Regions from separate parts of the Micromonospora rifamycinica genome, predicted to be linked through region 2. Evidence: riboswitches for the same ligand, from Rfam matches in the RefSeq annotation. Region 2 holds a riboswitch; each other region holds the start of a gene.
The links. A riboswitch is a leader RNA that binds a small molecule or an ion and turns the genes downstream of it on or off. The one in region 2 is predicted to bind cobalamin.
Positions count from the first base shown of each region.

Region 1: linked by a shared signal. The riboswitch ahead of GA0070623_RS06845 (ribonucleoside-diphosphate reductase subunit alpha) and the one ahead of metE (5-methyltetrahydropteroyltriglutamate--homocysteine S-methyltransferase) in region 2 are both predicted to bind cobalamin.
Region 3: linked by a shared signal. The riboswitch ahead of GA0070623_RS02000 (CbtB domain-containing protein) and the one ahead of metE (5-methyltetrahydropteroyltriglutamate--homocysteine S-methyltransferase) in region 2 are both predicted to bind cobalamin.

Region 1 is NZ_LT607752.1:1,654,999-1,659,896, forward strand. It holds gene GA0070623_RS06830 (hypothetical protein) at 1-34, opposite strand, end outside; gene GA0070623_RS06835 (oxidoreductase) at 90-992, opposite strand; gene GA0070623_RS31355 (helix-turn-helix transcriptional regulator) at 1,120-2,007, shown strand; cobalamin riboswitch at 2,036-2,252, shown strand; gene GA0070623_RS06845 (ribonucleoside-diphosphate reductase subunit alpha) at 2,373-4,748, shown strand; gene GA0070623_RS06850 (ribonucleotide-diphosphate reductase subunit beta) at 4,802-4,898, shown strand, end outside.
Region 2 is NZ_LT607752.1:681,379-686,276, reverse strand. It holds partial or broken gene GA0070623_RS02880 (MFS transporter) at 1-590, opposite strand, end outside; gene def (peptide deformylase) at 876-1,424, opposite strand; gene GA0070623_RS02870 (alanine--tRNA ligase-related protein) at 1,482-2,258, shown strand; cobalamin riboswitch at 2,379-2,591, shown strand; gene metE (5-methyltetrahydropteroyltriglutamate--homocysteine S-methyltransferase) at 2,706-4,898, shown strand, end outside.
Region 3 is NZ_LT607752.1:477,498-482,395, reverse strand. It holds gene GA0070623_RS02010 (copper resistance CopC family protein) at 1-454, shown strand, start outside; gene GA0070623_RS02005 (PepSY-associated TM helix domain-containing protein) at 776-2,239, shown strand; cobalamin riboswitch at 2,353-2,494, shown strand; gene GA0070623_RS02000 (CbtB domain-containing protein) at 2,529-2,732, shown strand; gene GA0070623_RS01995 (CbtA family protein) at 2,723-3,520, shown strand; gene GA0070623_RS01990 (histidine phosphatase family protein) at 3,517-4,137, shown strand; gene GA0070623_RS01985 (ankyrin repeat domain-containing protein) at 4,183-4,898, shown strand, end outside.

The sequences.
Region 1 (4,898 bases), 970 kb from region 2:
TCCCGCCGCCCAGTACCCGCCCGAGCCATCTCATCTCGCCTCGTCTCCGCCGCCGTCACCGACCGCAGCCATGCTAGTGCGCCCCGGTGTCAGGGGTAGCGGACGCCGGTCAACTCCTCGACCACCGTCCAGAGCCGAGGGCCGACGGCGGGGTCGGCGGCCTCCCGGCTGCACCGGACCTCGGTGACCGGACCCCAGGTCTGGAAGAACCGGGCCGGGCCGAAGAACTGGCCACCCCGTACCGCCGGGTCGGTGGCGGCCCGCAGCTGGGGCAGCGCGCCCTGCTCGACGGGCTGGGTGGCCAGCAGGCTGAGCCGGGCCAGCACCCGGCCGCGCCGGCCCTGGTGGGACCAGGCCCGCGGGGTCAGGTTGGTGCGGGTGACACCGGGGTGGGCCAGCACGCTGAGCACCGGCGACCCGGTGGCCCGCAGCCGGCGGTCCAGCTCGACCCCGAAGACGGTGGTGGCGAGCTTGGACCGGCCGTACGCGGTGGAGCCCGAGTAGCCGCGCTCGATCATCAGGTCGGTGAAGTCCAGGTGTGCCCTGCGGTGGACGATCGAGCTGAGGCTGACCACCCGGGCCGCCCGCGCCGCGGCCAGGTTGCCCAGCAGCAGGCCGGTCAGCGCGAAGTGGCCCAGCAGGTTGGTGGCGAGGTGCAGCTCATGGCCGTCGGCGCTGGTGCGGCGCGGGCCGAGCAGTACCGCGCCGGCGTTGTTGACCAGCAGGTCGATCCTCGGGTGGTCGGCGGCCAGGGCCGCCGCGAACGCCCGCACCGAGGCCAGTGAGGCGAGGTCCAACTCGCGTACCTCGACGTCGCCGCCGATCTGCTGGGCGGCCCGCCGGCCGGCGGCGGTGTCACGGACGGCGAGCACCACCCGCGCGCCCCGGCGGGCCAGCGCGGTGGCGGTGACCAGGCCGAGGCCGGAGTTCGCGCCGGTCACGACGGCGGTGCGGCCGTGCTGGTCGGGGATGTGGTCGGCGGTCCAGGTCATCTGCTGCTCCCTGACGGTCGGATGGGGTCACCGACGCTACGGCCCGGCCGGGCGGGACCGGTCGTACCCGGTTGCCTAGGTCCCGCAGACCTACCCGCGCCGGTCCGGGCCGCGTCACACTGGCGACATGACCCATCCGTACGCCCGCGAGCTCGGTGACTTCCTGCGCGCCCGGCGCGGCCGGCTGCACCCCCGCGACGTCGGCCTGGAGCCGGGCGGACGACGCCGGGTCACCGGGCTGCGCCGCGAGGAGCTGGCGCTGCTGGCCGGGTTGAGCACCGACTACTACCAGCGGATGGAGCAGGGCCGCGAGGTTCGCCCCTCCGACGACGTGCTGGACGCGCTCGCCGCCGCGCTCGGCCTCGACGCCGGGGAACGCCGCCACCTGTTCACCCTGGCCCGGGCCGCCCGCCGGCCGGTGCCGGCCCGGGTGGACCACGGCCCGGAGCGGGTGCCGGAGAGTACCCGGCGGCTGCTGCGGGTGATGGACACCCCGGCGGTGGTGCTCGGCCGCCATCTGGACCTGCTCGCCTGGAACCCGTGGGCGGTGGCGCTGCTCGGCGACCCGGACGGCTACCCGCCGGACCGGCTCAACATGCTGCTGCTGATGTTCGACGAGGCGGCGACCCGGACGCGGCGGTGCGCGGCCTGGGAGCGGCAGGCGCTGGACTACATCGGCATGTTGCGGGCCGCGGTCGCCACCGACCCCACCCACCCCCGGGCCACCGCGATCGTCGGTGAGCTGAGCATCCGCAGCGCCGAGTTCCGCCGGCTGTGGTCCCGGCACGACGTCCGCGAGTCGGTCAGCGGCACCAAGACCTTCCAGGTCCCCGGGGTCGGCGACATACTCCTGGACTGGGACACCTATCCGCTGCCCGGCAGCCCCGGCCCGGTCATGCTGGTCTTCACCGCCGAGCCCGGCAGCGCCGACGCGGACGCGCTGCGGTTGCTGGCGTCACTGCGGGCCACCGCGCGGTCGGGTGAGAGTTATCCGACACGCCCCCGCGACATCTAGTGTTGCCTCTCCCCCAGCTACGCCATATATGGTGTGCCACGCAGCTGGTTCGGCCGGGCCCGGTGGTCCGGTCGAGGCAACAGGGAACCCGGTGTAAATCCGGGACTGCCCCGCAGCGGTGAGTGGGAACGACCGCCGTCATCGAGCACTGGACCGCGAGGTCTGGGAAGCGACGGCCAGTAGGCGACCGGTGGACCCCGGTCCGGCCCGCGAGTCCGAAGACCTGCCAGCGCGCCGTGCGCTGCCGCGCGCGGCGGCCTGAGGTCGCGCGGGACGACCGACGCCAGGTTCCGGGTCGGCCGTCGCGCCGCGCCCGTTGGCGTTCTCCCGCGTCCGATGGTCATCGGTGACGGCGAGGAGAGGTCATGACGGTCGTACAGGAGAGTCCCCCGCCCGGTGCCGGCGAGGTGGAGCCGCGCCGGCCGGTGATGCGGGTACGCCGGCCCGACGGCGGCACCGAGCCGGTGGACGTCGACCGGATCGTCACGGCCGTCGCCCGGTGGGCCGCCGACCTGGACGAGGTGGATCCGCTGCGGGTGGCCACCGCGACGGTCAACGGTCTCTACGACGGGGCGACCACGGCCGAGGTGGACAGGCTGTCGATCCAGACGGCGGCGGAGCTGATCGGCACGGAGCCGCAGTACTCCCGGCTCGCGGCGCGGCTGCTGGTCGGGTTCGTGGAGAAGGAGGTGCGCGGGCAGTCGGTGACGAGTTTCAGCGAGTCCGTCCGGTACGCCCACGGCCTCGGCCTGATCGCCGACGACACGGCCGCGTTCGTGGCCCGGCACGCACGGCAACTCGACGACGCCGTCGACCCGGACGGTGACCTGCGGTTCGAGTACTTCGGGCTGCGCACGGTGGCCGACCGGTACCTGCTGCGGCACCCCGAGTCGCGGCTGGTGGTGGAGACGCCGCAGCACTGGCTGCTGCGGGTGGCCTGCGGGCTGTCCGGGACGCCGGACGAGGCGGTCGGGTTCTACCGGCTGATGTCGTCGCTGGCCTACCTGCCGAGTTCCCCGACGTTGTTCAACTCGGGCACCCGGCACACCCAGATGTCGTCGTGTTTCCTGGTCGACTCGCCCCGCGACGAGCTGGACTCGATCTACGAGCGGTACCACCAGGTGGCGAAGCTGTCGAAGTTCTCCGGCGGCATCGGCATCTCCTTCACGCGGGTACGTGGCCGGGGCGCGTTGATCCGGGGCACCAACGGCCGGTCGAACGGGATCGTGCCGTTCCTGAAGACCCTCGACGCCGGGGTCGCGGCGGTCAACCAGGGCGGCCGGCGCAAGGGCGCCGCCTGCGTCTACCTGGAACCGTGGCACCCGGACGTCGAGGAGTTCCTGGAGCTGCGGGACAACACCGGCGAGGAGGCCCGGCGCACCCACAACCTCAACCTGGCCAACTGGATCCCCGACGAGTTCATGCGCCGGGTCGAGGCCGACGCCGAGTGGTCGCTGATCGACCCGTCGGACGCCCCGGAGCTGCCCGACCTGTACGGCGAGGCGTTCGACGCGGCGTACCGGGTCGCCGAGAAGAAGGCGGTCCGCACGGTGAAGGCCCGGGACCTGTACGGGCGGATGATGCGGACCCTGGCGCAGACCGGCAACGGGTGGATGACGTTCAAGGACCCGGCGAACCGGCTGTCCAACCAGACCGGCGTCCCGGGCAACACGATCCACCTGTCCAACCTGTGCACCGAGATCCTGGAGGTCAACAGCGACACCGAGACGGCGGTCTGCAACCTGGGCTCGGTCAACCTCGGCGCGCACCTGACCGGCGGCGGCGTCGACTGGGAGAAGCTACGCGCCACGGTGCGGACGGCGGTGGTGTTCCTGGACCGGGTGATCGACGTCAACTACTACCCGGCCGAGCAGGCGGCGGCGTCGAATCCGCGCTGGCGGCCGGTCGGGCTGGGGTTGATGGGCCTGCAGGACGCGTTGTTCGCGCTGCGGCTGCCGTTCGACTCGGCCGGGGCCCGGGAGCTGTCCACCCGGGTGCAGGAGGAGATCTTCCTGACCGCGCTGGAGACGTCGACCGACCTCGCCGAACGGTTCGGCGCGCACCCGGCGTACCCGCAGACCCGGGCGGCCCGGGGTGACCTGCACCCGGACCTGTGGGGTGTGGAGCCCGCCCAGGCCGGGCGGTGGGCCGCGCTGCGTACCCGGATCGCGGCGCACGGCCTGCGCAACTCGCTGCTGGTCGCGATCGCCCCGACCGCCACCATCGCGTCGATCGCCGGCTGCTACGAGTGCATCGAGCCGCAGGTGTCCAACCTGTTCAAGCGCGAGACGATGTCCGGGGAGTTCCTGCAGATCAACACGTACCTGGTCCGCGAGCTGAAGGCCCGCGGGCTGTGGACGCCGGAGATCCGCGACCGGATCAAGCGGGCCGACGGGTCGGTGCAGGGCATCGTCGAGCTGCCCGCCGAGGTGCGGGAGCTGTTCCGCACCGCGTGGGAGCTGCCGCAGCGGGCGCTGATCGACCTGGCCGCCGCGCGGGCGCCGTACATCGACCAGTCGCAGTCGCTGAACCTGTTCCTCAGCGCGCCGACCATCGGCAAGCTGTCCTCGATGTACCTGCACGCCTGGAAGTCAGGGCTGAAGACCACCTACTACCTGCGGTCGCGTCCGGCGACCCGGATCCAGCAGGCCACCGTCACCGTCGGCCCGGCCGTGACGGCCGACGCCGAGGCGCTGGCCTGTTCCCTGGAGAACCCCGAGAGCTGCGAGGCGTGCCAGTGACCACCGTCGACGAACCCCGCACCGCCGGGCGGCAGCTGCTGCTCGACCCCGGCATGGACCTCACCCTGCGACCGATGCGCTACCCGCACTTCTTCGACCGGTTCAAGGACGCCATCCGCAACACCTGGACCGTCGAGGAGGTCGACCTGC
Region 2 (4,898 bases):
TGCACCGGCGGCACCGGGCGAATGCCCGCAATCAACACGGCGGCGACCACGAACGTCAGGGCGTCGAAGCCGAATGGTGCGGCGGCTGCGACGACGAACAACCACGCGCCGAGCGGCTTGGCGACGAACTGCTGACCGATGGTGAAGGTGGCCGCGAGCCGGGCGTTGGCACTGGGCAGCCTCTCAGGCACGACCACGGCCGGCAGCAGCGCCCTCATGGCGGTGTCCGCGAGAGTCTCGCCGGTCCCGAGCAGAAACACCACCGCGTAAATGATCGGCACCGTGACCGTATGGGTCGCGACGGTCGCTGCCAGGGCGGCCAGGGCCACGCCGCGGGCCAGGTTCACCACCACGATGAGCAGCCGCCGGTCGAGCCGGTCGACATAGGCCCCGCTCACCAGAGCGAACAGCAGCCAGGGCAGTTGCTGGGCAAAGGCGGCACCGGCGACCAGCCGGGCATCGTTGCTGACTGACACGACCAGCAGCGGTCCGGCGGCCATGGTGACACCGTCACCGATGTTCGACACTGCCGAAGCGGTCCACAGACGGATGAAGTCCGCGCCGAAACGCGCGGATACAAGGGAACGCAAAAGAACTCCTCGAGCCAGATCGGAAACGGTCGGATCCAGGGACCGTCTCGCGGCGAGGAGCACCGCGCCGCCGGGCTACCCGACGGGGATGAGCGATGAGCGGGCGGTCTGCTCTCGCAGCGAAACGACGACCGTCACCATGTCGAGGCGCATCTCATCTCCCCACTGTCACTCACCGTCTTCGATAGACTACCGCCGGCGCAACACTCAGCACACGCCGTCGGCGACGATGCCGACACCGGTCTCGTCGCAGGAGGTTTCGATGCCGAGGACGATCGGCACCGGTCAGGCGTCCTGCGCCGTGCCTGCGCCGACGCCGGGGTGTTCGGCGTTGGCGGCGAGGATCTGTTTGCGGAGCCTGGTCGGGAGCCGGTCGACGTAGGCGAGGCCGTCGAGGTGGTCGACCTCGTGTTGGAAGCAGCGGGCGAGGGTGCCGGTGCCGTCCAGCCGGATCTCCCGGCCGTGGAGGTCGAACCCGGTCACGGTGGCGGTGGCGCAGCGGGCCAGGTCGGCGTGCTGGCCGGGCACGGACAGGCAGCCCTCGGAGTCGGTCACCAGCTCGCGGTGCTCGGGTAGGTGCAGCACCGGGTTGACGACGGTGGCGACGGTGTGGGCGCCGGTGGCGTCGGGGCAGTCGACGACGAAGATCCGCGCGTCGACGCCGATCTGGTTGGCGGCCAGACCGACACCGTGGGCGGCGTACATGCTGGCGAACATGTCGGCGACGAGCTGGGCGAGGGCGTCGTCGAAGTCGGTCACCTCGGCACAGCGGCGATGCAGCACGGGGGTGCCGTAACGGGTGATCGGGCGCGGAATGCCGGTCGAGGTCTGCACAGTTGCCCATCATAGGCAACTGCCAAGCATGGGCAGTAAGGGTTCTCCTGCTGCGTGATGCAGCTGGCCAGGCACGGGGTCGGGCCGGGCGGCGGTCAGAAAACCGGACGCTCGTCACTGCCCGGCGACAAGGCGTTCCAACTGCACGACACGTACGGCTTCCCGATCGACCTCACCCTGGAGATCGCCAACGAGCAGGGCCTGACCGTGGACGCCGACGGGTTCCGGGCCCTGACGACCGAGCAGCGCACCCGCGCGAAGGCCGACGCGAAGGCCCGCAAGACCGGCCACACCGACCTGTCGGCCTACCGGACGGTGCTGGACGCGCACGGACCCACCGACTGGTTGGCCTACGAGACGCTCGACACCGAATCCCGGGTCGTCGCGATCTGGTCCGGCGGCGCGACGGTGGACACCGCCGGGGCCGGCGACATGGTCACCGTCGCACTGGACCGCACCCCGTTCTACGCCGAGAGCGGCGGACAGGACTCCGACGCCGGCCTGCTCACCGGCCCGAACCTGCGCGCCGAGATCATCGACGTGCAGCGACCGGTCAAGGGCCACCTGCCGCTGGCACAGGCCCGCGCCGAGGGCGCCCTGGCCCTGTTCGGCGAGACCTACGACGACACCGTCCGGGTCGTCGAGATCGGTGCCGAGTGGTCCCGCGAGCAGGCGCTCACCGACGCGTTCACCGACGACGCCGAACGCGCCCACGCCTTCCTCCTGCTCACCGAACTCGCCCTCGCGATCACCAGCGACCACACCGGTAGGGAGTTACCCGTCATCGTCCGGGAGATCTCCCTGCGCATCGCCGCCCTCGCCGCCGCCGACTGACCCCACCACCCCAGGTCCCGCCGCCACCGTCCGGCACCCGCACAACAGGATCCGGCCCGGAGACGAACACGTCTGGCACGCGCCCCGGACGCCGGCCGCGGCGGGCGGCGGTGGGGCGGTAGGATCGCGGGCGGTGCTGGTTCGCCCCTCCCGTGCGCGGGTGGGGCGTCGTAAGAGGGAACCCGGTGCGAGACCGGGACTGCCCCGCAGCGGTGAGTGGGAACGACCGCCGTCAACGAAGCACTGGACCGCACGGTCTGGGAAGCGACGGCCAGTAGGCGACCCCGTGTCACGCCCACGAGTCCGAAGACCTGCCAGCGCTGCGCGTACCGCCGGTACGCGCCGTCGGCGGCCTCTCGGGAGGGCCAGGGCGGAATGCCGGTTACGCCGTGGCGTATCCGTCTTCCTCTCGGGTGGTCGTCGGACACCGCGAGGGAAGGACCACCTGTGACCACCTCATTCGGGCAGAGCACCGTGCTCGGCTATCCCCGTATCGGTTCCCACCGCGAGTGGAAAAAGGCCGTCGAGGCGTACTGGGCCGGCACGCTGGACGCCGCGGGCCTGGAGGACGTCGCGGCCGGGCTGCGGGCCGAGGTGTGGCGGACGCTGCGTGACGCCCGGCTCGACGCGATCCCGTCCAACACGTTCTCCTACTACGACCACATGCTCGACACCGCCGTCGCGGTCGGTGCGGTCCCCCGCCGGTTCGCCCGGCTCGGCCTCGGTCACCTCGACACCTACTTCGCCATGGCCCGTGGTGTCGATGCCGCGCCCGCGTTGGAACTCACCAAGTGGTTCGACACCAACTACCACTACCTGGTGCCGGAGATCGACCCCGACACCGTGTTCGCGGCGAATCCGGCAAAGGCGCTGGGCGAGTATGCGCAGGCACGTGACCTCGGCATCACCACCCGTCCGGTGCTGGTCGGGCCAGCCACCTTCCTGCTGCTGGCCAAGGGCGACGACCCGTTCGCCCGGCTCGACGACCTGGTCGACACGTACGCCCGGATCCTCACCGCCCTGGCCGACGCGGGCGTGGCCTGGATCCAACTGGACGAACCCGCCTACGTCGCCGACCGCACCCCGGCCGAGATCGACGGTCTGCGGCACGCCTACCGACGCCTCGGTGAGCTGCCCCACCGCCCCCGGATCTTCGTCGCCACCTACTTCGGTGACCTCGGCGACGCGCTGCCGGCGCTGCTGGACACCCCGGTCGAGGCGGTCGGCCTGGACCTGGTCGCCGGCCCGGGCAACCTGCACCGGCTCGCCGCAGCCGGTCCCCTGCGCGGCAGGACCGTCGTCGCCGGTCTGGTCGACGGGCGCAACATCTGGCGCACGGATCTACGCGCCGCTGTCGCCGCCGGTGCCACGGTCGGCGGACTGGCCGACCACGTGGCGGTGTCCACGTCCTGTTCGCTGCTGCACGTCCCGGTCGACCTGTCCGCCGAGACCTCCCTCGACCCGGAACTGTCCGCTCGACTCGCGTTCGCCCGGCAGAAGGTCGACGAGGTGGTCCTGCTCGGCCGGGCGCTGCGCGACGGCACCACCAGCCTGCCGGCCCCGCCGCCGTCCGTCCCGCCGGCGTGGCGGCACGATGACGTACGCGGCCGGTTGGCGGCGCTGCGCCCCACCGACCGGCACCGCGGCGACTACGCCGAGCGGGCCGCCCGCCAACAGGAACGGTTGGGGCTGCCGGACCTGCCGACCACCACGATCGGCTCGTTCCCGCAGACCACCGAGCTGCGCCGGGCCCGTGCCGCACACCGCGCCGGCACTCTCGACGACGCCGGCTACACGCAGCGGATGCGCGCCGAGGTGGAGCAGGTCATCCGGTTGCAGGAGCGGCTGGGCCTGGACGTGCTGGTGCACGGTGAGCCGGAGCGCAACGACATGGTCCAGTACTTCGGGGAGCAGCTCGACGGTTTCGCCGCCACCACGCACGGCTGGGTGCAGTCCTACGGCTCCCGGTGCGTCCGCCCGCCGATCATCCACGGGGACGTGGCCCGCCGTGCCCCGATGACCGTCGAGTGGTCCACCTACGCGCAGTCGCTGACCGACCGCCCGGTCAAGGGCATGCTCACCGGCCCGGTCACCATCCTGGCCTGGTCGTTCGTCCGTACCGACCAGCCCCTGGCCGACACCGCCGACCAGGTCGCGCTCGCGCTGCGCGACGAGTGCCGCGACCTGGAGGCCGCCGGGATCCGGATCATCCAGGTCGACGAACCCGCCCTGCGGGAGACCCTGCCGCTGCGCCGGGCCGACCAGACGGCGTACCTGGACTGGGCGGTGAACGCGTTCCGTCTCGCCACCAGTGGCGTCGCCGACGACACCCAGATCCACACCCACCTGTGCTACAGCGAGTTCGGCGAGGTGATCACCGCGATCGACGCTCTCGACGCCGATGTCACGAGCATCGAGGCGTCCCGCTCGAAGATGGAGATCCTCGACGACCTCGCCGCGATCGGCTACCGCCGGGGCGTCGGCCCCGGGGTGTGGGACATCCACTCGCCCCGCATCCCGCCCCACGATGAGGTGGTCGACGCGCTCCACCGGGCCGTCGCGGCCGTGCCCGCCCGGCGGTTGTGGGTCAACCCGGACTGCGGTCTGAAGACCCGTACCTACGCCGAAGTCGAGGCGTCC
Region 3 (4,898 bases), 200 kb from region 2:
CTCCCCGGCCCGGGAGGCGATGCTGCCCAGCGCGCCCACCGAGATCACGCTCGAGTTCCTGGCCCGGCTGGACCCGGCCTTCACCACCATCGTGCTCACCGACGGGACGAAACGGCGCGTCCCCACCGGCGATCCGGTGGTCACCGGGACGAAGAGCACCGTCCAGCTGACCGACACCCTGCCCAACGGGACGTACACCGTGGCGTACCGGGTGGTGTCCGCCGACGGGCACCCGGTGCAGGGGTCGTACCCGTTCACCGTGGCCGACCCGGCCGGCGCTGCTGCGCCGACCGCCGTGCCCACGACCGGGCCGGCCTCCCCGGCCGTCGCCGCCGTGACGGCCGGGGACGGGAGAGGCCGGGGCACCATCCTGGGCGTGGCCGGCGGCGCGGCGGTCGTCCTCATCCTGGCCGTCGGTGTGCTCCGCTGGCGACGCCGGTCACCGCGCCGCTGAGGGCCGACCCCGGGACGACGGGACCGGACCCTCCGGTGTCGGCCCCACGGTGAGCGCCGGCAGCCGCGACCACCGCCGGGCGGTGCCGACCCGGCCGGACCGGTGGGACCTGACCGGCGCGGCGAGGGTTCCGGCACCGGTGCCGGTCTGGCGTGGACACCCGCACCGACCGGCGTCGGTGCCGGTCGGGACATTCCCGGGAACCGTCGGGGCGGCCGCTCCGACTATCTCATCGGGCGACGCCGGCACCACGCACACCGACCCACCCCGCGGGCACGGGGCGACCAACGGCTTCATTTCGACTATTCCGATCGGATGAGTATGTCTGTCACCGAGTTGTCCGGCCCGCCGAGGCCGGAACCCGCGCCACCCGCCGACCCGCCCACCCGACCGACCCGTGGCGGTTCACCGTTGGGCGCACTGCTGCTGCGGCTGCACTTCTACGCGGGGGTGCTGGTCGCTCCCTTCCTGCTGATCGCCGCGTTGACCGGGTTGGCCTACACGGTGGCTCCGCAGGTGGACGGGGTGCTCTACGGCGACCGGTTGACGGTCACCGGGGTGGGTGAGCGGCCACTGCCGGTGGCCGACCAGGTCGGGGCGGCGCGCAACGCCCACCCCGAGGGCAGCGTCACGTCGGTGCAGCCCGGTACGGGCGACCGGACCACGCGGGTGGTGTTCTCGGCACCGGAGTACGGCGAGAAGCAGCACACCGTGTACGTCGACCCGTACACGGCCCGGGTGCAGGGCCAGTTGACCACCTGGTTCGGCTCCACGCCGGCCACCACCTGGCTGGACGACCTGCACCGCAACCTGCACCTGGGGGTGGCGGGCCGGCACTACTCGGAGTTGGCCGCGAGCTGGTTGTGGGTCATCGCGCTGGGCGGGGTCGTGCTGTGGTGGCGTCGCCGCCGCGCCTCCCGGGCCACCGTGCGGCATCTGCTCGTGCCGGACCTGTCCGCCGCCCGGGGCGTCCGCCGGACCCGGGGCTGGCACGCCACCCTCGGGGTGTGGCTCACCGTCGGCCTGCTGTTCCTCTCGGCGACCGGGTTGACCTGGTCCCGGTACGCGGGGGCGAACTTCGGTGCCGGCCTCGACTCGCTCGACGCCCGCGCCCCGCAGCTCTCCACCGCCCTCACCGCCACGCCGGGCAACCCGACCGACACCGGCGGCGGCCATCACGGCATGTCCACAGGGGGCGGAGTGGTCGAGTCGGCCGCCTTCGACCGGGTGCTGACCGCCGCCCGGACGGCCGGGCTGGCCGGTCCGGTCGAGATCGCCCCGGCCCCCGAGCCGGGCTCGGCCTGGACGGTCACCCAGGTCGACAACACCTGGCCCGTCGCGAAGGACCGGGTCGCCGTCGACCCCGCCACGGCCACGGTCACCGCCCGCAGCGACTTCGCCGACTGGCCGCTGCTGGCCCAGCTCAGCGGCCTCGGCATCCAGGCCCACATGGGCGTCCTCTTCGGCCCGGTCAACCAGATCCTGCTCGCAGCGCTGGCCCTCGGGCTGCTCTGCGTCATCGTCTGGGGCTACCGCATGTGGTGGCAACGTCGACCCACCCGCAGCGACCGGCGCGCTCGCGCCGGCACCCCACCGGCCCGGGGCGGCGTCCGTGGCCTACCGCGCTGGGTCCTGCTCGTCGGCGTGCCGGTGACCGCGGCGGTCGGCTGGGCGCTGCCCCTGTTCGGGCTCACCCTGCTCGCCTTCCTCGCCGTCGACACCGTCCTGGGTGCAGTCTCCCGACGACGCCGTCCCGCCACCGCACCGGCACCCGCCGGCCGATGACCCGCGTCCGGCCGCCCCGGGATGGGCCGCCGGACGCGGACGGTCGACCCGCCGCGTCGCCGGTTCCCGACCGGTCGGCTCACATTCCACGTGGTGACGATTGACCGGTCGGGGGTCGCGCCGTTACGGTCGATCCACTATCTGCGGCGTCGCGAGGTAAGCCGGTGAGAATCCGGCGCGGTCGCGCCACTGTGAGCGGTTCCGTCGTCGACGGATCCGCGAGCCAGGACGCTCGGTCGTCCGCAGCCTTGCGATGGGGACGCGTCATCCCCGGGAAGGTTCGTGTCCCATGTCGAGTCCCACTTCCGCCCAGCCGTTGGTCCACCCCGTCGGGTCGGCCCGCGTGTGGGGGGCGGCCCTGGCCGTCGTCGCCGTACTCCTGCTGCTCACCTACCTGGTCGCGTTCGACCAGGGCGCGGTCTCGCGCAGCGGCATGTACCTGCACGAGCTCATGCACGACGGCCGGCACCTGCTCGGTGTCCCGTGCCACTGACCCCTGTCCGTCATCCCCCCACGTTCACCAGCGTCCTGCTCCGCGGTCTGCTCGCCGGTCTCGTCGCCGGCCTGCTCGCGGGGGCCTTCGGCTACCTCGTCGGTGAGCCGCGCATCGAAGCGGCCATCGCCATCGAGGAGGCGGCGACCCATGCCGGTCCGGTGGCCGACGACCACCACGCCGACGAGCTGGTCGGCCGGGACGGCCAGCGCGCCGGCCTGTTCCTGGCCACCGGTCTCTTCGGGGCCGCGATGGGTGGCCTGTTGGCGACCGCGTACCTGCTCCTGCGCCGCCGTCGGCCCGGCACCGACGACGGCCGGTCGGCGCTGCTGCTCGCCGGTGGTGCCCTGCTCGGCGCGGTGGTCGTGCCGTTCCTGAAATACCCGGCCAATCCGCCGGCGGTCGGCAACCCCGACACCATCGACCAGCGCACCGCGGCCTACCTGGCCCTGGTGGTGCTCGGCCTGGTGGCGGTCTGGTCCGGGTCGCTCGGCTACCGGTCGATCCGCGCCGACGCGCCGCCGTGGCAGCGGTTCGGGGCGGCCACCGGGGGGTTCCTGCTGGTCACCGTCGTCGGCTACGTCGTGCTGCCTGCTTTCCAGGAGGTGCCGGACGACTTCCCGGCGACCCTGCTGTGGAACTTCCGGCTGGCCGCCCTCGGCACCCAGGTGGTGCTCTGGACGGCGCTCGGCCTGCTGTTCAGCGCACTGACGGCCGGCGGCGGGCGGTCCGCCGTCGGTCAGCCCGGTGAGCCGATGATCGGCACGGGAACACCGATCCACCCGTGACCCCGACGACCGGCCTGCGGCTGGTCGCCCACGCCCATACCGCCGCCCTGCGGCGGGCGGTGTTCGGCGCGGGTGACGATGACCTGGACGAGGGCGGCCGGCGGGCCGCCCTCGCTCTGGCCGGGCAGGGACGGGGCGGGCCGCTGGGCACCGGGGAACGCTGCCTGACCAGCCCGGCGCTGGCGGCGGTGCAGACCGCGTACGCTCTCGGTCTGCACCCCACCGTCGAGGCCGCGTTGGCCGACTGCGGGTACGGCGGCTGGTCGGGGCGGAGCCTGGCGGACGTGGGTGCCCGGGAGCCGGACGCGCTGCGGCGATGGTGGGAGACACCGGAGGCCGCACCGCACGGCGGGGAGTCCCTCGTCGCGCTGCGCGAGCGGGTCGGGGCCTGGCTCGACGGCGGGCTCGGCGGGGGCGGCCGGGTGGTGGCGGTGACCCATCCGATGGTGGTCCGGGTGGCGGTCGGGCACGTGTTGCAGCTCCCGACGGCCGCCCTGTTCCGGCTCGACGTCGCCCCGCTGGCGGTGGTGCGGCTCAGCCGCTACGGCTCCCGGTGGCAGCTCCAGTTCACCGCCCCGCCGGTCGGATCCGCAGCCGGCGCACCGGCCATCGGCTGACCGCCGGGCCGGTGCCTCCGGACGCCGCCGGGTAGGGTCGCCCGGGTGACGGGTGGATCCCTGCTGCTACCGGTCGACGACCCGCTGGCGGTCGCGGTGTCCGGGGCGATCCGCGGCGGTGACCTCACCACGCTGCGGCGGCTGCTCACCGCGCACCCGGGGCTGGCCACCGCGCGCCTCGTCGACCGGCCGGCCGGCCCGGACGTCCCCGGGGTCAGGTCCCGCACGCTGCTGCACGTGGTCACCGACTGGCCGGGCCGGTTTCCGCACGGCGCCGCCACCGTGGCCGTCCTGGTCGCCGCCGGTGCCGACGTCGACGCCCGGTTCGCCGGCCCGCACCGCGAAACCCCGCTGCACTGGGCGGCCAGCTGCGACGACGTGGACGTCATCGACGCGCTCCTGGATGCCGGTGCCGACATCGAGGCGCCCGGGGGCGTGATCGGCGGGGGCACGCCGCTCGCCGACGCGCGGGCCTTCGCCCAGTGGCGGGCCGGATACCGGCTCGTCGTCCGGGGTGCCCGCACCACCCTCACCGACGCGGCCACGCTCGGCCTGCTCGACCGGGTGGAGCAGGCGTTCACCGGTGTCACCCGGCCGTCGTCGGGCGAGGTCGACGCGGCGTTCTGGGGAGCGTGTCACGGCGGTCGGCAGTCCTGCGCCGCCCATCTGTGGGAGCGGGGCGCGCGGCTCGACTGGGTGCCACCGTGGGAGCACCGCACGGCGCTGGACGCGGCCGTCCGGCGTGGTGCCGTCGAGTTGGT